2 regions of the uncultured Spongiibacter sp. genome follow, and region 2 is predicted to be linked to the other one. Evidence: predicted binding sites of a transcription regulator. Region 2 holds the regulator's gene; the other holds the start of a gene.
What was found. Region 2 encodes FNR, which switches genes on or off when oxygen is low (the NO sensors DNR and NnrR bind a similar motif). Its sites were predicted from a motif close to TTGATNNNNATCAA; they were not measured.
Positions count from the first base shown of each region.

Region 1: the regulator FNR is predicted to act here: its motif matches at 4,161-4,174, upstream of ABNS66_RS04555 (OmpW family outer membrane protein).

Region 1 is NZ_CAXGPO010000005.1:136,544-144,019, reverse strand. Features, by position in the region: gene tyrS (tyrosine--tRNA ligase) at 1-704, opposite strand, end outside; gene ABNS66_RS04565 (peptidoglycan DD-metalloendopeptidase family protein) at 954-2,297, shown strand; gene ABNS66_RS04560 (anhydro-N-acetylmuramic acid kinase) at 2,294-3,415, shown strand; gene ABNS66_RS04555 (OmpW family outer membrane protein) at 3,424-4,092, opposite strand; gene erpA (iron-sulfur cluster insertion protein ErpA) at 4,274-4,627, opposite strand; gene argC (N-acetyl-gamma-glutamyl-phosphate reductase) at 4,708-5,748, opposite strand; gene ABNS66_RS04540 (chloride channel protein) at 5,764-7,164, opposite strand; gene hemJ (protoporphyrinogen oxidase HemJ) at 7,298-7,476, shown strand, end outside.
Region 2 is NZ_CAXGPO010000010.1:101,229-108,704, reverse strand. Features, by position in the region: partial or broken gene ABNS66_RS07205 (cbb3-type cytochrome c oxidase subunit I) at 1-43, opposite strand, end outside; gene ABNS66_RS07200 (Yip1 family protein) at 232-840, opposite strand; gene fnr (fumarate/nitrate reduction transcriptional regulator Fnr) at 949-1,686, opposite strand; gene hemN (oxygen-independent coproporphyrinogen III oxidase) at 1,825-3,216, opposite strand; gene ABNS66_RS07185 (hypothetical protein) at 3,234-3,797, opposite strand; gene ABNS66_RS07180 (acetoacetate decarboxylase family protein) at 3,956-4,726, opposite strand; gene ABNS66_RS07175 (Rieske 2Fe-2S domain-containing protein) at 4,777-5,751, opposite strand; gene ABNS66_RS07170 (TetR family transcriptional regulator) at 5,916-6,518, opposite strand; gene ABNS66_RS07165 (SDR family NAD(P)-dependent oxidoreductase) at 6,587-7,465, opposite strand.

The sequences.
Region 1 (7,476 bases), on a different contig from region 2:
CCATCAGCTTTGGTGACGAGCGGCATTGTCAAACCGTGCACAGCACCGCCATGCATTCGGCGAGTCAGGTCGATACCCGCTGTAATATTCCCCCACTGATCTGAACCACCCAACTGCAAGCTGCACCCATGACGCTTATGCAACTCTGCAAAATCCAGGGCCTGAAGCAGCGAGTAGCTAAACTCGGTAAATGAAATCCCAGAGCCCTCACGATCGATTCGCTGCTTCACAGACTCCTTGGCAATCATGCTATTCACCGAGAAGTGCTTGCCGACATCACGCAAGAACTCAAGCGCTGTCATGGGCCCAAACCAGTCCAGGTTATTCGCCATCTCCGCGGAATTATCACCGCAGTCAAAACTCACGAAGCGCGATATTTGGGAGCGCAAACGCTCAACCCACCCCGCCACCACATCAGGCGTGTTCAACTGCCTTTCCTGTGCTTTAAAGCTGGGGTCACCAATCAAACCGGTCGCACCACCCACCAACGCTATGGGTTTATGACCGGCATCCTGAAAACGCTTTAGCGCCAATAGCGGCACTAAATGGCCAATATGTAAACTGTCTGCAGTGGGGTCAAAGCCACAATACAAGGTCCGAGGAGCTTCAGAGAGGTACTCCGAAAGACCGTTTTCGCCGGTCATTTGCGCGATGAGCCCACGCGCCTCCAAATCGGCCAGTAACCGAGTATCGAGCCTTGTCATGTTTAAAAGAACCTTAATTCACTATTTCTGTCATACCAAACGCAGGGTACTGCGTCGACGCGAAAGGCAGGGACTGCCTAGGGCCGAGCACGATACAACAAGCCCTGTAAAAATGGAACGCGGCCCCTAGACCGCAGGCGCCACAAAAGCTAGAAATTACGTTAACATTCGGTAAATACGCCTTATAGCACCACAAGTCTTTGTTATAATGGTCAAAAAAACGCCAAATGACATTTACCCGGAACCACGATGCTTGACCGCCAAAAAAAACGACACACAGCCTTCCGGGAAGGCCCTCGCTTCCCACGGCGGCATTTAGCTATTGCCGCGTCAACGCTGATCGCCTTGGGGATCTCCCTGCTGATGCTGCCCGGAGAAAATGCCGAGGCCAAACGCACAGCGATTCCTCTTAACCTGGAACTCACGCCGATCAGCCCGAGCGAACAGGAACCGGACCCCCTCTCACCCATAGAACCGCAGCGCGAGTGGCTGGAGATCGAGGTTCGGCCAGGCGACTCGCTCTCAAGCATTTTCAATCGCGCCAAGCTGAGCCCGCAAGACCTACACGAGCTGATAAGCACCGCTAAGAAAACCAAGGCATTGAATCGCATTCGCCCCGGCCAGAAACTCGGCTTTCAGATTAGCGACCAAGGCAAGCTGGACGCGATGAGCCTGCAAGTTGATAAGCTCAACAGCCTGATATATGAGCGCGGCGTAACCGGCTTTTCTACGACAGAAGTCAGCGAAACCCCAGAGGTTCGACAACGCGTCGCGAGTGCGACCATTACCAGCTCTCTATATAAAGCAGCGCAAGAAGCCGGCGTCAGCCAGAGCATCATCATGGAGCTTGCCAATATTTTTGGCGGGGTTCTGGACTTCGTCTACGATGTGCGGAAGAACGATTATTTCATCGTCATCTATGAGGAGCTCTACCTCAATGGAGAACACCTTGGCAGCGGCCAAATCCTCGCGGCCCAGTACTTTAATCGCGGCGACTCCTTCCAAGCGTACCGCTATGTGAACAAACAGGGCGAGATCGACTACTTCTCGGAAAGCGGCGAGAGCATGCGCAAGGCGTTTTTGCGAGCCCCACTCGATTTTACCCGCATCAGCTCCCGCTTTGACCCCAAACGCCTTCACCCCGTCTTTAAAACGGTACGCCCGCACCGAGGCGTTGACTACGCAGCCCCCCGCGGCACGCCGGTATATGCGGCAGGCGATGGCAGAGTGCTGGAGGCCGGCTACTCAAGAGCAAACGGCAACTACGTTTTTATCAAACACGGCGAAGCTTACGTGACCAAATACCTCCACCTGCACAAGCGCGCCGTGTCTCGCGGAGAACGAGTTCGCCAGCGGGAGACTATTGGCTGGGTAGGCTCAACAGGCTATGCCACGGGGCCACACTTGCACTACGAATTCCTGATGAATGGCGTGCATCGCAACCCCGCCACGATCGTCGACAAACTGCCGCCGCCCACTCGCGTCGGGCGTAACGATATGCCGGACTTTTTACAACAGATCAGCGGTCTGCAGTTACAGCTGCGCACCTATGCCGCACAGCGCAACTACAACAGCCCCGGCTCCGAAGGGTGAGCAGCTCGCTATATATTGGGCTGATGTGTGGCACCAGCCTCGATGCAATAGACATTGCCCTGATTGACACCGCGAACCAGTGCGAACTACTTGCCGCCGCCGAGGCACCACTGCCCAGTGCGCTTCGCAACGCTCTACTCGCACTGTGCAGTGCTGGCGACAACGAAATTGAGCGAATGGGCCAAGCCGATCGCGAGCTTGCCCTCGCCCTTGCGCAAGCGGTGAATCAGTTTCTGCGCTCCCAAAGCTTAAACGCTCAACAGATCGCCGCCATCGGCTCCCACGGCCAAACAATACGGCACCGCCCCACAAGCCCGCAAAGGCCTGTCGAGCAGGCATATACACTGCAGATTGGCGACCCAAACACAATTGCCGAGGAGACCGGCATAACCACCATTGCCGACTTCCGTCGCCGCGATATCGCCGCTGGCGGCCAAGGTGCACCGCTCGTCCCCGCCTTCCATGCGGCCGTCTTCTCCCGCGCGGGCAGCAATCGGGTGATCGCAAATATCGGCGGTATGGCCAACATCACTGTATTGCACAAGAACGGCAGCGTTAACGGCTATGATACCGGCCCTGGCAATGTCCTTATGGACAGCTGGATTCAACATCGCAGGAATAGCGAGTACGACCGCGATGGCGACTGGGCCCGAAGCGGAACCGTAGAGACCGGCTTACTCGAGAAGCTACTCGACAACCCCTATTATCGGCAAACCGGCCCCAAAAGCACCGGCCGAGAGCACTACAACCTTGCCACCCTGAAGGCGCTGCTAAATACACTCCCGCCAATACCCGACAACGACGTTCAGGCAACGCTGCTTGAAGCAACAGCGGTAACATTGAGCGATGCAATTAAAGCTGAAAACTTGGAGGGCGAGGTATCGCTATTTCTTTGTGGCGGAGGAGCATATAACGGCGCATTGCGGCAGCGGCTTGAAGAAAAACTATCAGAGATGGTCGTTGAAAAGACAGATGCTCTCGGCATTCCGGCCAACGCAGTAGAGTCTGCCGCATTTGCGTGGTTGGCCTATGCCGCGCTCAACGGCAAGCCCGGCAATGTGCCAAGCGTAACGGGCGCCAAAGGCGCCCGCATACTAGGGGCTATCTACCCCGGCTAAGTTAGCGTTTAAAATTTGTAACCCACGCTAATGGTGTAAACCATTGGATCCACATCGATATCTGCGGTGAACTTACTGCCACCGTCAGTGCGAATTTCGGCCTCAGTTTCCAGGTCGAGCCAACGCGCCGACGCATTCACCAACCAACGCTCGTTCACGTGGTAGTCAGCACCCACTTGCAAGGCAATACCGAATGAGTCTTCAAGGTCGATACTGCCCTTGTCTACCGCGCTTTCGAATTCAGACGTCAGGTCCTCGTCAAACAGCACTGTATAGTTCAAACCCACACCCGCGTAGGGTTGAAAGCCGTTCACCGATGCAAAGTGATAAACCATGCTCAAGGTGGGTGGCAAATGTTTGAAGGTAGCGATATCAACACCGGCTAACGCACCGCGACCTGTCGCCGTATGTTCGAACGGTGTTGCCGCTAACAACTCGACCCCCCAGTTCGCATCCAGCATATACTCGGCGGTAATACCCAGCTGCGTGTCGCTGTCCAGGCCCACTTTCGCGGCCATTGGGCTTCCATTCGCAACGATATTATCGCTACTTTCCCGCGGGTCAGTCGTGGTAACACCACCACGCACCACCCAATCACCAGCTTCGAAACTGTGTGCGGCAATTGGCGCTACCAAGCTACCGAGAAGAAGGGGAACCCATGCTTTCATCTGTTTCATATCGTCATCCTCATGAGGAGTTATCTTCGTTCTGGGTTCCATTAGAACGAATTTTCTGAGGGCGACTCTTGATCTAGATTAAGCCTTACTAAAAATAAGGGAATTTAGCGATTGCATAAAAAAATACTGACTGGCGCCAGTATCTTAAATGCGCGTCAGCGCAGATTTACTCAGACGAGAGTTAAATAGAAAAGGACGAACCACAACCACAGGTGGTACTGGCATTTGGGTTGCTAACAACAAAACGCGAGCCTTCCAAGCCTTCGGTATAGTCCAGCTCAGCACCTTCAATATACTGATAACTAAGCGGGTCGACCAGGACGACAACACCCTCTTTCTCAACCAGCGTATCGTCTTCCTCTGCCAACTCGTCGAAGGTAAAACCGTATTGAAAACCAGAGCACCCACCACCGGTGACAAACACCCGAAGCTTGAGGTCATCATTCGCCTCTTCTTCCATCAGGTGCTTAACCTTCGCCACAGCACGCTCCGTTAACTGCAAAACTGACGGCGTATACTCTTCTACTACTGACATACCTTACCTCACTGCTTTTACCCAAAGGGCAGGACACAATTATCCTCTTATCCGAGTAAAACAGTCAAGAATACCAAACACTAGGGCAACAGCGCGACATCATCCAGGCCCGCTGACTCATCCAAGCCGAACATCAGGTTCATATTTTGAATGGCCTGACCCGAAGCACCTTTTACGAGGTTGTCGATCACTGACAGTACCACCAGCGTGTTGCGGTTTTGCGGGCGATGCAGCGCAATACGGCAGGTGTTTACGCCGCGCACTGTCCTTGTTTGCGGCAGACTTCCCAGCGGCATTACGTCGACAAAGGGCGCATCGGCGTAGCGCTTTTCAAACATAAATTGCAGCTCGTCCAAACCCACGGCGGGGTCCAACAGCTCTGAGTACAAGGTAGCGTGGATACCGCGCACTTGTGGCAACAAATGCGGTGTGAAGGTCAACTGCACGGGCTTGCCCGAGGCTACCGATAATTCTTGCTCAATCTCGGGCAAGTGGCGATGCCCCGCCACACCATAGGCTTTAAAGCTGCCATCTAACTCAGCAAACAAGGTATCCACCTTCGCCTGCCGGCCAGCGCCACTCACGCCTGACGCCGCACTGGCAATAAGCCGTTGATCGTCAATTAGCTGCTGTTCAAGCAACGGCAAAAACCCTAACTCCACTGCCGTGGGGTAACAGCCTGGACAAGCGATTAAGCGAGCATCTTTAATCGCAGCACTGTTACTCTCTGGCAGCCCGTATACGGCCTCAGAGAGCAATTCTGGGCAGGCATGCTCTTCGTTATACCATTGCGACCACAACGCAGCATCGCGGATACGGAAGTCGGCCGACAGGTCAATTACCCGAGTACCTGCGGCAAGCAATTCCGGCACCAACTGCATAGCAACGTTGTGGGGGGTCGCGAAGAACACAACGTCGCAGGAAGACAGTGCTGCCACATCGGGCACCGAAAAGGCAAGGTCGCAAACGCCGCGCAAACTCGGAAAGAGCTGATCAACCGGCACGCCGTCTTCGGCCCTTGAGGTAATCATTGCCACTTCAGCATTGGGGTGGGCGGCAATAAGGCGCAGCAGCTCCGCACCGGTATACCCCGTTCCACCAACAATCCCAACCTTTAACACGGGCCTATCTCCTATTCACTTATCTGTCGTCGATGAAGTATTGCTAGCGACCTCATCATCTTGCTTGCTTTTGAGCAAATGCTCCCAACTGCGAACTAAATCCTGTGCGAGCACGTGGTATACCGGCTGCGGCATTACCAGCTTTGAAACGACCGTTGCCGCTAATGCACTCACCATTAAGGCCGGTAGTATATCGTGATTATTCCCCGTTAACTCTAAAACAATCACGAAGGCGGTGATTGGCCGCTGCACCACACCAGCAAAATAGCTCGCCATGCCAACGAGTATCAATGCTGTCGCCTGCACATTGGGGAAGAGGCTCGTCATCGATGCACCCAACTCCGCCCCCGCCGCTAAACTGGGCGAAAATATCCCGCCGGGGATACCACTGAAATAGGTAAGCATCGTCGCCAGAATCCGGCCAAACGCCGTCCACCAGCTGCCCTCCGCTTGCTGAGCCAGCAGCGCTTTTGCCTCCACGTAGCCACTACCCATGGTCGCGCCGCCGGATACCAAGCCCATCAGCGCCAACACCACGCCAATCACCATTGCCACCCGCATTGGTCGCGCTCGCACCAAAGGCGCCACCGCACGACTTCCTTCGACCAAAAAGAAACTGAACAGACCACCGAGTAATCCGCAGACGACACTGGCAGCAATAATGAAGGGGTAGTCTTCAAACGGCATGGCGGTGACATCTGGCACGCCGAAGTAACTGTAATGACCAGCAAACATGAGCACGACAACACCCGAGAGGATGATTGCCATAATCAACGTCCCGGTCGTGCGCGCCTCCATCGACTGCTGCAGCTCTTCGATGGCAAAAACGATACCGGCCAACGGTGCATTAAATGCAGCAGACACTCCAGCGGCACCCCCGGCCACAATCAGGCTGCTTTCAATTTGTTTTTGCTTCAACTTTGCCCAATGGCCAAATTGATACATTAGCGCGGCGCCAACATGTACGCTGGGACCCTCACGCCCCACTGTTGCCCCCAACAGCAACGCGGCACAGGTTAGCAGTACTTTTAATATCGCGACCGGCAGCGATAGGAAGGGGCCTCGAAGCCAGTGATAACTCTGTTTGTGCACCAACAGCACCTGCGGTATCCCACTGCCTCGCGACGCCTTGGCCAAACGGTTCATCAACCACACAATCGCCATCAGGCCGAGTGGCGTTATCACCAGAAACGCATACGGATACTGCGAGTGCGCGTGCTCAAAAAGAGAAAAACTCTCCTCAGAGAGCCAGGCGAACCCCTGTATCACCAACCCCACAGTTAAGGCGCCAAGCCAAAACACCGCACGCATTTTCCAATCTTCCAGCGTACCGAGCTGACGCCGAGTGTGACGACGGTTCAATATCCACCACAAACGCAAGCGACGACGAGCGCGAGCAATGATGCTGTATTCCATGCCAATAAAGCCTGCGGGTAATTGCGAGAAGTGAGATAGCAGCCTAGCCAGACTGCCCAATAAGCGCGCAACTATTGTATGCTAAAGCCACCTACCGCCCAACTGCTGAGTAACATAAGCGAGCCCCACCCCCATGCTCTGGTTTAAAGCCCTGCATATTATTGCCGTTGTTTGCTGGTTTGCCGGCATATTTTACCTCCCCCGCCTGTTTGTTTATCACGCCATGGCTGAAGACGCCGCCACCCAGCGTCATCTCTCGACCATGGAGCAAAAGCTCTACCGCTTCGTTAGCCCGTTTGCGATGTTGACCGT
Region 2 (7,476 bases):
CCACTTTGTAGTTGTAAGTTGGATGTTCTTGCGAAGATGTCATGACAGTTCACGAACCTCAGGTGGACTATGCGCGAACCGGCAACAAGCGCCGTTCGGGCAGACATGATGGAGGTGGGTATTGTCCCAGCAGGTGGGGGCCGCAATGCTGACCCAGATCAACAGAAAGCTAAACAGGCCTGCGACACTATGCCGCAGAAAATTTACCTTCCTACCGACTAATTTATGCCGCTAATCAGTGAACACCGGTGTCATTCCCATATCCCAGAGAATAACCACCGCGCCCATTAGCGCCATAAATATCACCATACAGATTGCGACTACCGCCGAGGCGTACAAAAAGCCGCGCTCTTCAGGAATTCCCATCGCCAGCGGAATACCTAAATACAGCAGGTATACAGACCAACCCAAGGCCAGAATACCCAGGGTCAGATCAAACCAGAAAAGAGGAAAGAAACCGCAAAGCCCCGCAATGAACAGCGGAGTTGCCGTGTATCCAGATAAGACGATGCCCTTGAGCACCGACGAGGAAGCGCCATAGGTCTCGGACATCCAGTGAACGAAATAACCGATCACCGCCAACGAGCCCAACATCGCAAAATAGAAGGCAATGACAATCTGCAGAGCACTCGCCTGCGTCAGGCGCACCACCTCGCCATCGCCCACCGTCCAACCCACTTGGCTGGCACCGTAGTACCACGCAACGCATGGCCCGATGGCAAGAATGATGGGGTACAGCAGCTTGGCAGCCAAACCCTCATCGCCGGCATCGGCAACCATACGCCACTGCTTACGGGGACTGAACAAAAAACCTAGGGGATTGCTAATTATTGCACTCACGGCCTACTCACTCTTTCCGGGGAGATTTATTGAAAGTTTACCGCCCAACGGACGGATCCGGTTGATCTGAGTCAAGCCTGTGCCACTACGGCACAATGACAGCCACAATTACGGCTGAAGGTTTGCAGCTGCCTTAAGGCCTTCGACATCGAGATCGCTAATTTCCTTATTGTCGATTCGAATTAAGTCTTGTTTTGCAAAACGGCTGAGAACGCGGCTTACGGTCTCGACGGTGAGCCCCAGAAAGCTGGCAATATCCGCACGCGACATCGGCAATCTAAAAGCGGATGCCGACAATTTACGGCGCGCCTGGCGAGCAGAGATGCTCACTAACAGCGATGCAACACGCTCGTCAGCCGTATTTTTGCTGAGCAAGGTAATGTGTCGCTGATCATCAACGATCTCGCTACTCAACAGCTTAAAAAAGTGTCGTTGAAGATTGGGCAACTGGCCGCTGAGATCTTCGATCTGCGAAAAAGGAATTTCACAAATCGCCGACACCTCTAATGAAACAGCGGAACTCGCGTAGCGGTTTTGACCAATACCATCCAAGCCAACAACTTCACCCGGAAAATAAAAACCGGTGACCTGCTCCTCTCCAGCATCGGTAATGCTATATGTTTTTACAGCACCAGAGCGCACGGCAAATACAGACGTAAACGCATCACCTTCTCTGAAAATATGACGGCTCTTTGGCAGGGGGCGACCGCGCTGCACAATATTGTCCAGCTTTACAATTTCATCGCTTTCCAAAGCCAGCGGCAAGCAGATGCCACTCAGTCGACAATTGTTACAGCTAACAGCAGGGTTGTGTGGGCAGGCTTTGGGGGCTTCCGCGCGTCGCATGTGGTCTCCTTACACATGTCGGGGGGTGATTACTGCCGCCATTGAACGCCTTATCTCCGGGTGGGTCAAGTCTACTTTCGGCGTAGTCGCGATAAAGTTACTACACAATAAAATAGCGCGCCAAAAGCCTGTAAACCGCTACAAGGTTTTGGAATACGCTCCGCGGTGCAGAGACAAACTTTCATCAAATAACATGCAAACATTTCGCAAAACCGCCCGCCCAGCTTCCGTTATTTTTATCCCCTCACCACTGAGTAACAACACGCCTGAATTGTGAGATTCTTCTAGCGACGGCAGGACGTCAGCAAACTTTTCTCTAAAGCTGACCTGATAGCGACCGTGCAACTCCTTAAAGTCCAGCTTTAAGTTACAGGCCAACTGCATAATAACGTAGCGACGAAGCATATCTTCTGCTGAAAGCTCTAACCCGCGAGTCACCGGCAATCGCCCGGCTTCAATCTCGGCGTAGTAGGCTTCGAGATCCTTCTCATTCTGCGCATAGCAGCGTCCCAAAGAGCTTATCGCCGACACCCCCATTCCGAGTACATCGGGTGAATGGCAGGTCGAATAGCCCTGGAAATTTCGCTGCAGACGACCCTGCTGCTGATAAATGGCCAGCTCGTCATTGGGCTTAACAAAATGATCCATACCAATATGCAAATACCCCGCAGCTTGCAATCGCTGACTCGCCAGAGCAAAAATTTTCAGTTTCTCTTCGCTATCCGGCATTGGGTATCTATCCATCGACTTTTGCCATTTAAAACGCTGTGGCATATGGGCATAATGGTAGATGGCAATTCTATCTGGCGACATCGCAATTAACGCGTCCAGCGTCGCTTTAAAACTTTCCTCGGTCTGTAGTGGCAGGCCGTATATTAAATCTGCACTCACCGATCTAAATTTAAAACGCCGCGCCAATGACACCAGCTCGGCGATCATATCTTCACTCTGTACGCGATTAATGGCCTGCTGCACATCGGGGTTCGTATCTTGCACACCAAAGCTGACACGGTTAAAACCCAAGCCTTTAAGCAAGGCCAAATAATCCTCATCGACGCAACGCGGATCCAACTCGATGGAAAATTCCCGGTCGTCACTGTCATCGAGATTGAAGTGACTGGCAAGTTGATGCACGAGCTCGGTCATTTCCGCTTTGTCTAGGTAATTGGGTGTTCCACCCCCGAGGTGAAGCTGACTTACACGGCGGGACACACCCACATGCCGCGACAGGAGCTGTAGCTCTCTGTTTAAGTGGTCCAGATAACGACGACTTGCTCGCGGGTCTTTGGTAATAATTTTATTGCATGCACAGTAGTAGCAGAGGCTTCGACAAAACGGAATGTGCACATATAAGGACAGCGGCGATGGGCTATTTCTTGCATCGTCAAGAAAGCGCACATAATCGCGATCGGTAAACGCTTCGCTAAAGTTCAGTGCCGTAGGGTACGACGTGTAGCGCGGCCCCTGTACTGCATAGCGGCGCACCATATCAGTGGCGTTATCAAATTCTCTTGCGATCGCAGTCGGCATGTATATTCCCTTCAATACTACTGTTTGAATGCACCAGAGTAAGACGCGTGCTCAGGCTTAAATGTCGATAGATAATCATCTCGCTCGTGCTGACCAACCGGCCCGATGACGGCATCTATCTCGCGCTCAATCGCCTGCCAATCAGCGTCGCCAAACAACTCTCCAGCCATCTGAAAGATGCCTCGCTCTTCATGAATGTGCGATATCTGACGACTGTGATAATGCTTACTTAAGCGAATAATTGCCGGCCGCACGGGCTTTTCACTCAGCCGTAATTCAGAAAATATCAACGACAGCTGATCACTAAGGGCCTCCAGCATGCCGTGGTCTCGCAACACATTTTCCACGGCATAGTGATTCACTCCGGGCTTGGTGAGTAGCTGCCTGAAAATGATATCTTCAACAGGGTGGTGCCATACTTCGGGGTAAATCTGGATGTAATCCAGGCAACGCATCATTGCGTCGACATCAGCCGGCGCATCATGTAAGCCAAAGTAGCTCTCAATCTGATGATTGAGGTCATACAGCATTCGCTGCATGCGCTGATGATCCGTTTCCAACTGCAAAAAAATGGGATGCATGGCCCGCTCCATATTATTCTAGCCAAGGCATCATAATATGCGGCAACGCCATTCCCATTGACCTGAATCAACAGCAATGAGGGAGATCAGCTTATCGGCGCGACAAGCTCACAGAAAAGCGGAAAAAAGCCGGGCGGTGATACCCGGCGAGGGTGATTCTAGGACTGTTTGGGGCCACCATTTTCACCGGGCCAGCGAGAGCCACCGATGGTGTCGGCAAAGGGCATAAAGCCCTCGGGGTCCAGCGGGCCTTCGAGCGTGATGCGGCGGTCGAGGAAAATCGGCGTCCACAGCCATGTCTCTGCTTCCGTTCGCATAGGCAGTTTGCTGGCCAGAGGGTCCCAAGGGCTGTCATTTAGCGTGACCTGGCCCTGCAATTTCTCGATATGCGCCGTGCCGTATTTTGCGTAAACACGCACAACGTGAGGTGGGAAGTCCCAGCTGGGGTTTTCCATATCCACACCGCGCAGGTGCTTTATCCACCACTCATTCGTTTCGTGCTCCGGGGGAATCTCGCCCTCACCGGTCACCTGCCCCTTAAACTCCAGAAAGGTATATCCGCGGTGGCTCACCTTTGCTGATACATAGTCCATCAAGCGGAAGTACTGGGTCTCTCCGTAATACTTCGGCTGCCCCCAGCGCTCGTGACTACCGTAAATTGCCGCCTCCTGATCAATGGCAATACCCAGAGTGTACTCACCTTCAATGCCATTGTAGTTAGCGTCAACATTCACCACGCAACCATACTCGGGCTCATTTAATACCGGGAAGTTATAAATGGTAATGGTCACGCCCGGTTCTTTACCTGGCTCAATACCGGGCGGTAAAAGTTTCGCTATCGCCTCAGCGTCCGTTTTATAGCGAATTTTTAGCATCGGCCAGTTGAGAATATCGCCGGGCTTACCCATAGGGGCGTTGGAGTCAGTCATGGTAGTTATTCCTCGTTATTATGGTTTTGGGACGGGTTGAGCACCGCGATCTACGCCGCGTAAAATTGCTCAAACCACTTACGGTATTTTGCGATCGGGCCGTCGCCATCACACAGCGTGGGGTGCTCCAGATACACTTTGTTTTCCCAGATAGGGATATCCTGACCGACTTGGCGAACGATCTCGTCGCGGAAGGCATTGGCGTATAGGGTGTGCTCACCACTCTGCTGTTTAGGCATAGAGAAGTTAAAGCGCATGTGAATGTTCTGGTCGTCGATAGGTGTGATGGTGCCCATCATGACAATATCGAACATGCGAGAGAATTTTTGGTAGGTTTGTCCCGGGCCAAATGAATAGGTTTCCAGGCGCCCCTGGTCATAGTTCTCGCCACTCAGGTCTACATTACCCTCTTCATCGATGGCGTGCTGTAGACTGTCCATCAGCGTGCTGCGTTTGTAACCGTCGATGGTGACGTGACCATCCGGCATTTCCGGAGACTCATGAACGGTCACAAAATGCGCGATGTCCACGGCATTTTCACCGGTCTCCTGAATGATCGAGTTAATCTGCCAATCGAAGACATCCATCTCCGTCCACTCGTCGGAGTGCAGCTCGGCGTGGCGCTCAACTTCCCACAGCGGCGCCACCCCTTGGGGGTGATACCAGGCCCAAATCATTTGATTCAGCTCCACCACAGGGTAGTTGCCAATTGCCTGCTTGCCGTCGACTTTAGGCGGCATATTTTTCGCGTAGGGCACCTTGGTACAAAAGCCCTCGCCATTAAATTCCCAGGCGTGGAAGGGACAAGCGATGCTCTCCCCCTTTACCTGACCACCGTGCCCCAGGTGGGCACCCAAGTGCGGGCAGTGGGCGTCTAGCAATACTGCCTCACCCGATTCCGTGCGAAACAGCACCAGGTCCCGGCCGAAATACTTCAGCGGCTTCACATCCTTAGGGGCGAGCTCTTTGCTGTACTCAATGGCAAACCAGCCGCATGGGATGGGCTTCTTATATCTATTATTCATTCTCCCTCCTGACCCTTCTCTCAAAAAGGTAACCGTGATGTAAAAAAAGTATACGGTTTCCCTATTTCGGTCAAGCGAGAGCAGCGGAGAAATGATTACTGATTGGTAAGGCGGGAAAAGAAAAGTGCTGACATCGGTCTACCGATGCCAGCACAGCGGCGCTTTCAGGCAAGCATGCTGCTTTTTATAAAGGCGAGTAATTGACGATAACGGGTTTCTGAATCGTAATTTTCATCGTGCACCCAGTTCAGCGTGATGGCATTGAACATGCCCACGGTCATTTCCGCACAGAAAGCCGGACTCAGCTCCGGCTTTAAGGCCTGGCGATTGTGCTCATACAAACGCAGGAAGCTACTGTTAATAAAGGCCAGCTGCCCCGCGCCCTGGCTAATATTCGCCGACATTGCGCCGACTGAATAGGCGATCAGCTCACGTTCGATACCGCCCGCCAACTGCTCGCGATTGATAAACACCTCAATGATGTGACCGAGCTGTTGCTCAAAAGATTTACCGCTGGCCAGCACATCGTCAATCAATTGATCGGTGCGTTGCAGCAACTCCTCCTGACACAGCTCCACCATTAAGTCGTGTTTGGTCGCGTAGTAGTTGTAAAAGGTTTTCTTGGCGATATCCACGCAATCACAGATCGCATCGATGGTCAGCCCGTCTACCCCATGGCGGCCGATCAAGCGCAATGTCTCTTTACGAATGGTCTCGCGCACGGCCTTTTTTTTGCGCTCTCGCCGACCAAGCTGACTCGCTGGCACCGATGATTCTCCCATCTCTGTCAAAGCGTCGAATGGTAGCGTAAGCCGGTCCGTCAAGCGAATGCCTCCTACAGTACGTTGGGCGGCGTTGGCGTTACGCCATTGAGAATGCCCTGGGTGCGCTCAATAAAGGCAGCCCGGGACTTCTCCGACATTGGGGTAATCCAAAACTTGTCTTCGCGCAGCCCGTTGAGCGCAAACGCAGCAACTTCTTCCGGCTCGGTGGTTTTCAACTCCATATCGTATTGCGCCATGATCGCCTTCATATCATCGACCGAGTGAATACCAGAATCGGGTTTATTCGGGTCGACGGGCAAATCCTCAGGACGATTGCGTTCAGAGTTAAAGATGCCGGTATTCACCACATGTGGGCCGGGAAACAGGGCATTGACCTTCACCGGCGATTGCTGGGCCTGCAACTGAAAATGCAGGTTTTCCGTAATCGCCTGCGCCGCTGCCTTGGTCGCGGTGTAGATCGGCGTATCCGGTAACATTAAGAACGCGCCATTCCCCGAGCCAGTCACCACAAAGTGTGCCTCTTCGCCCTGCTCCACCAAGCGGGGAACAAAGGCGTTAATGGTGTTAATCAAGCCCCAGGTATTTACCCGGAAGCCCCACTCCCAATCATTGGCACTGTACTCCCACATATTGCCGCCTTCGCCCGTCCCCACACCGGCGTTGGCAAAAACGAGGTGCACCCCGGAAAAGTGGGTAAACGCCGCCTCGGCAAGAGCAGCCATCGACTCTGGCTGCGTAACATCGGCGCGTTGCGCCAAACACTGGGCTCCGCGCTCCTCCAATTCCGCTTTGCAGCGCTGCAAGGCATTTTCTTCGATGTCGGCAATCACCAACTTGGCTCCCTCATCGGCAAGCGCGAGCGCCAATGCGCGCCCCACACCACTGGCCCCGCCGGTGATTACCGCTACCTTGTCTGTAAAGTTTTGCATTACCACTCCTT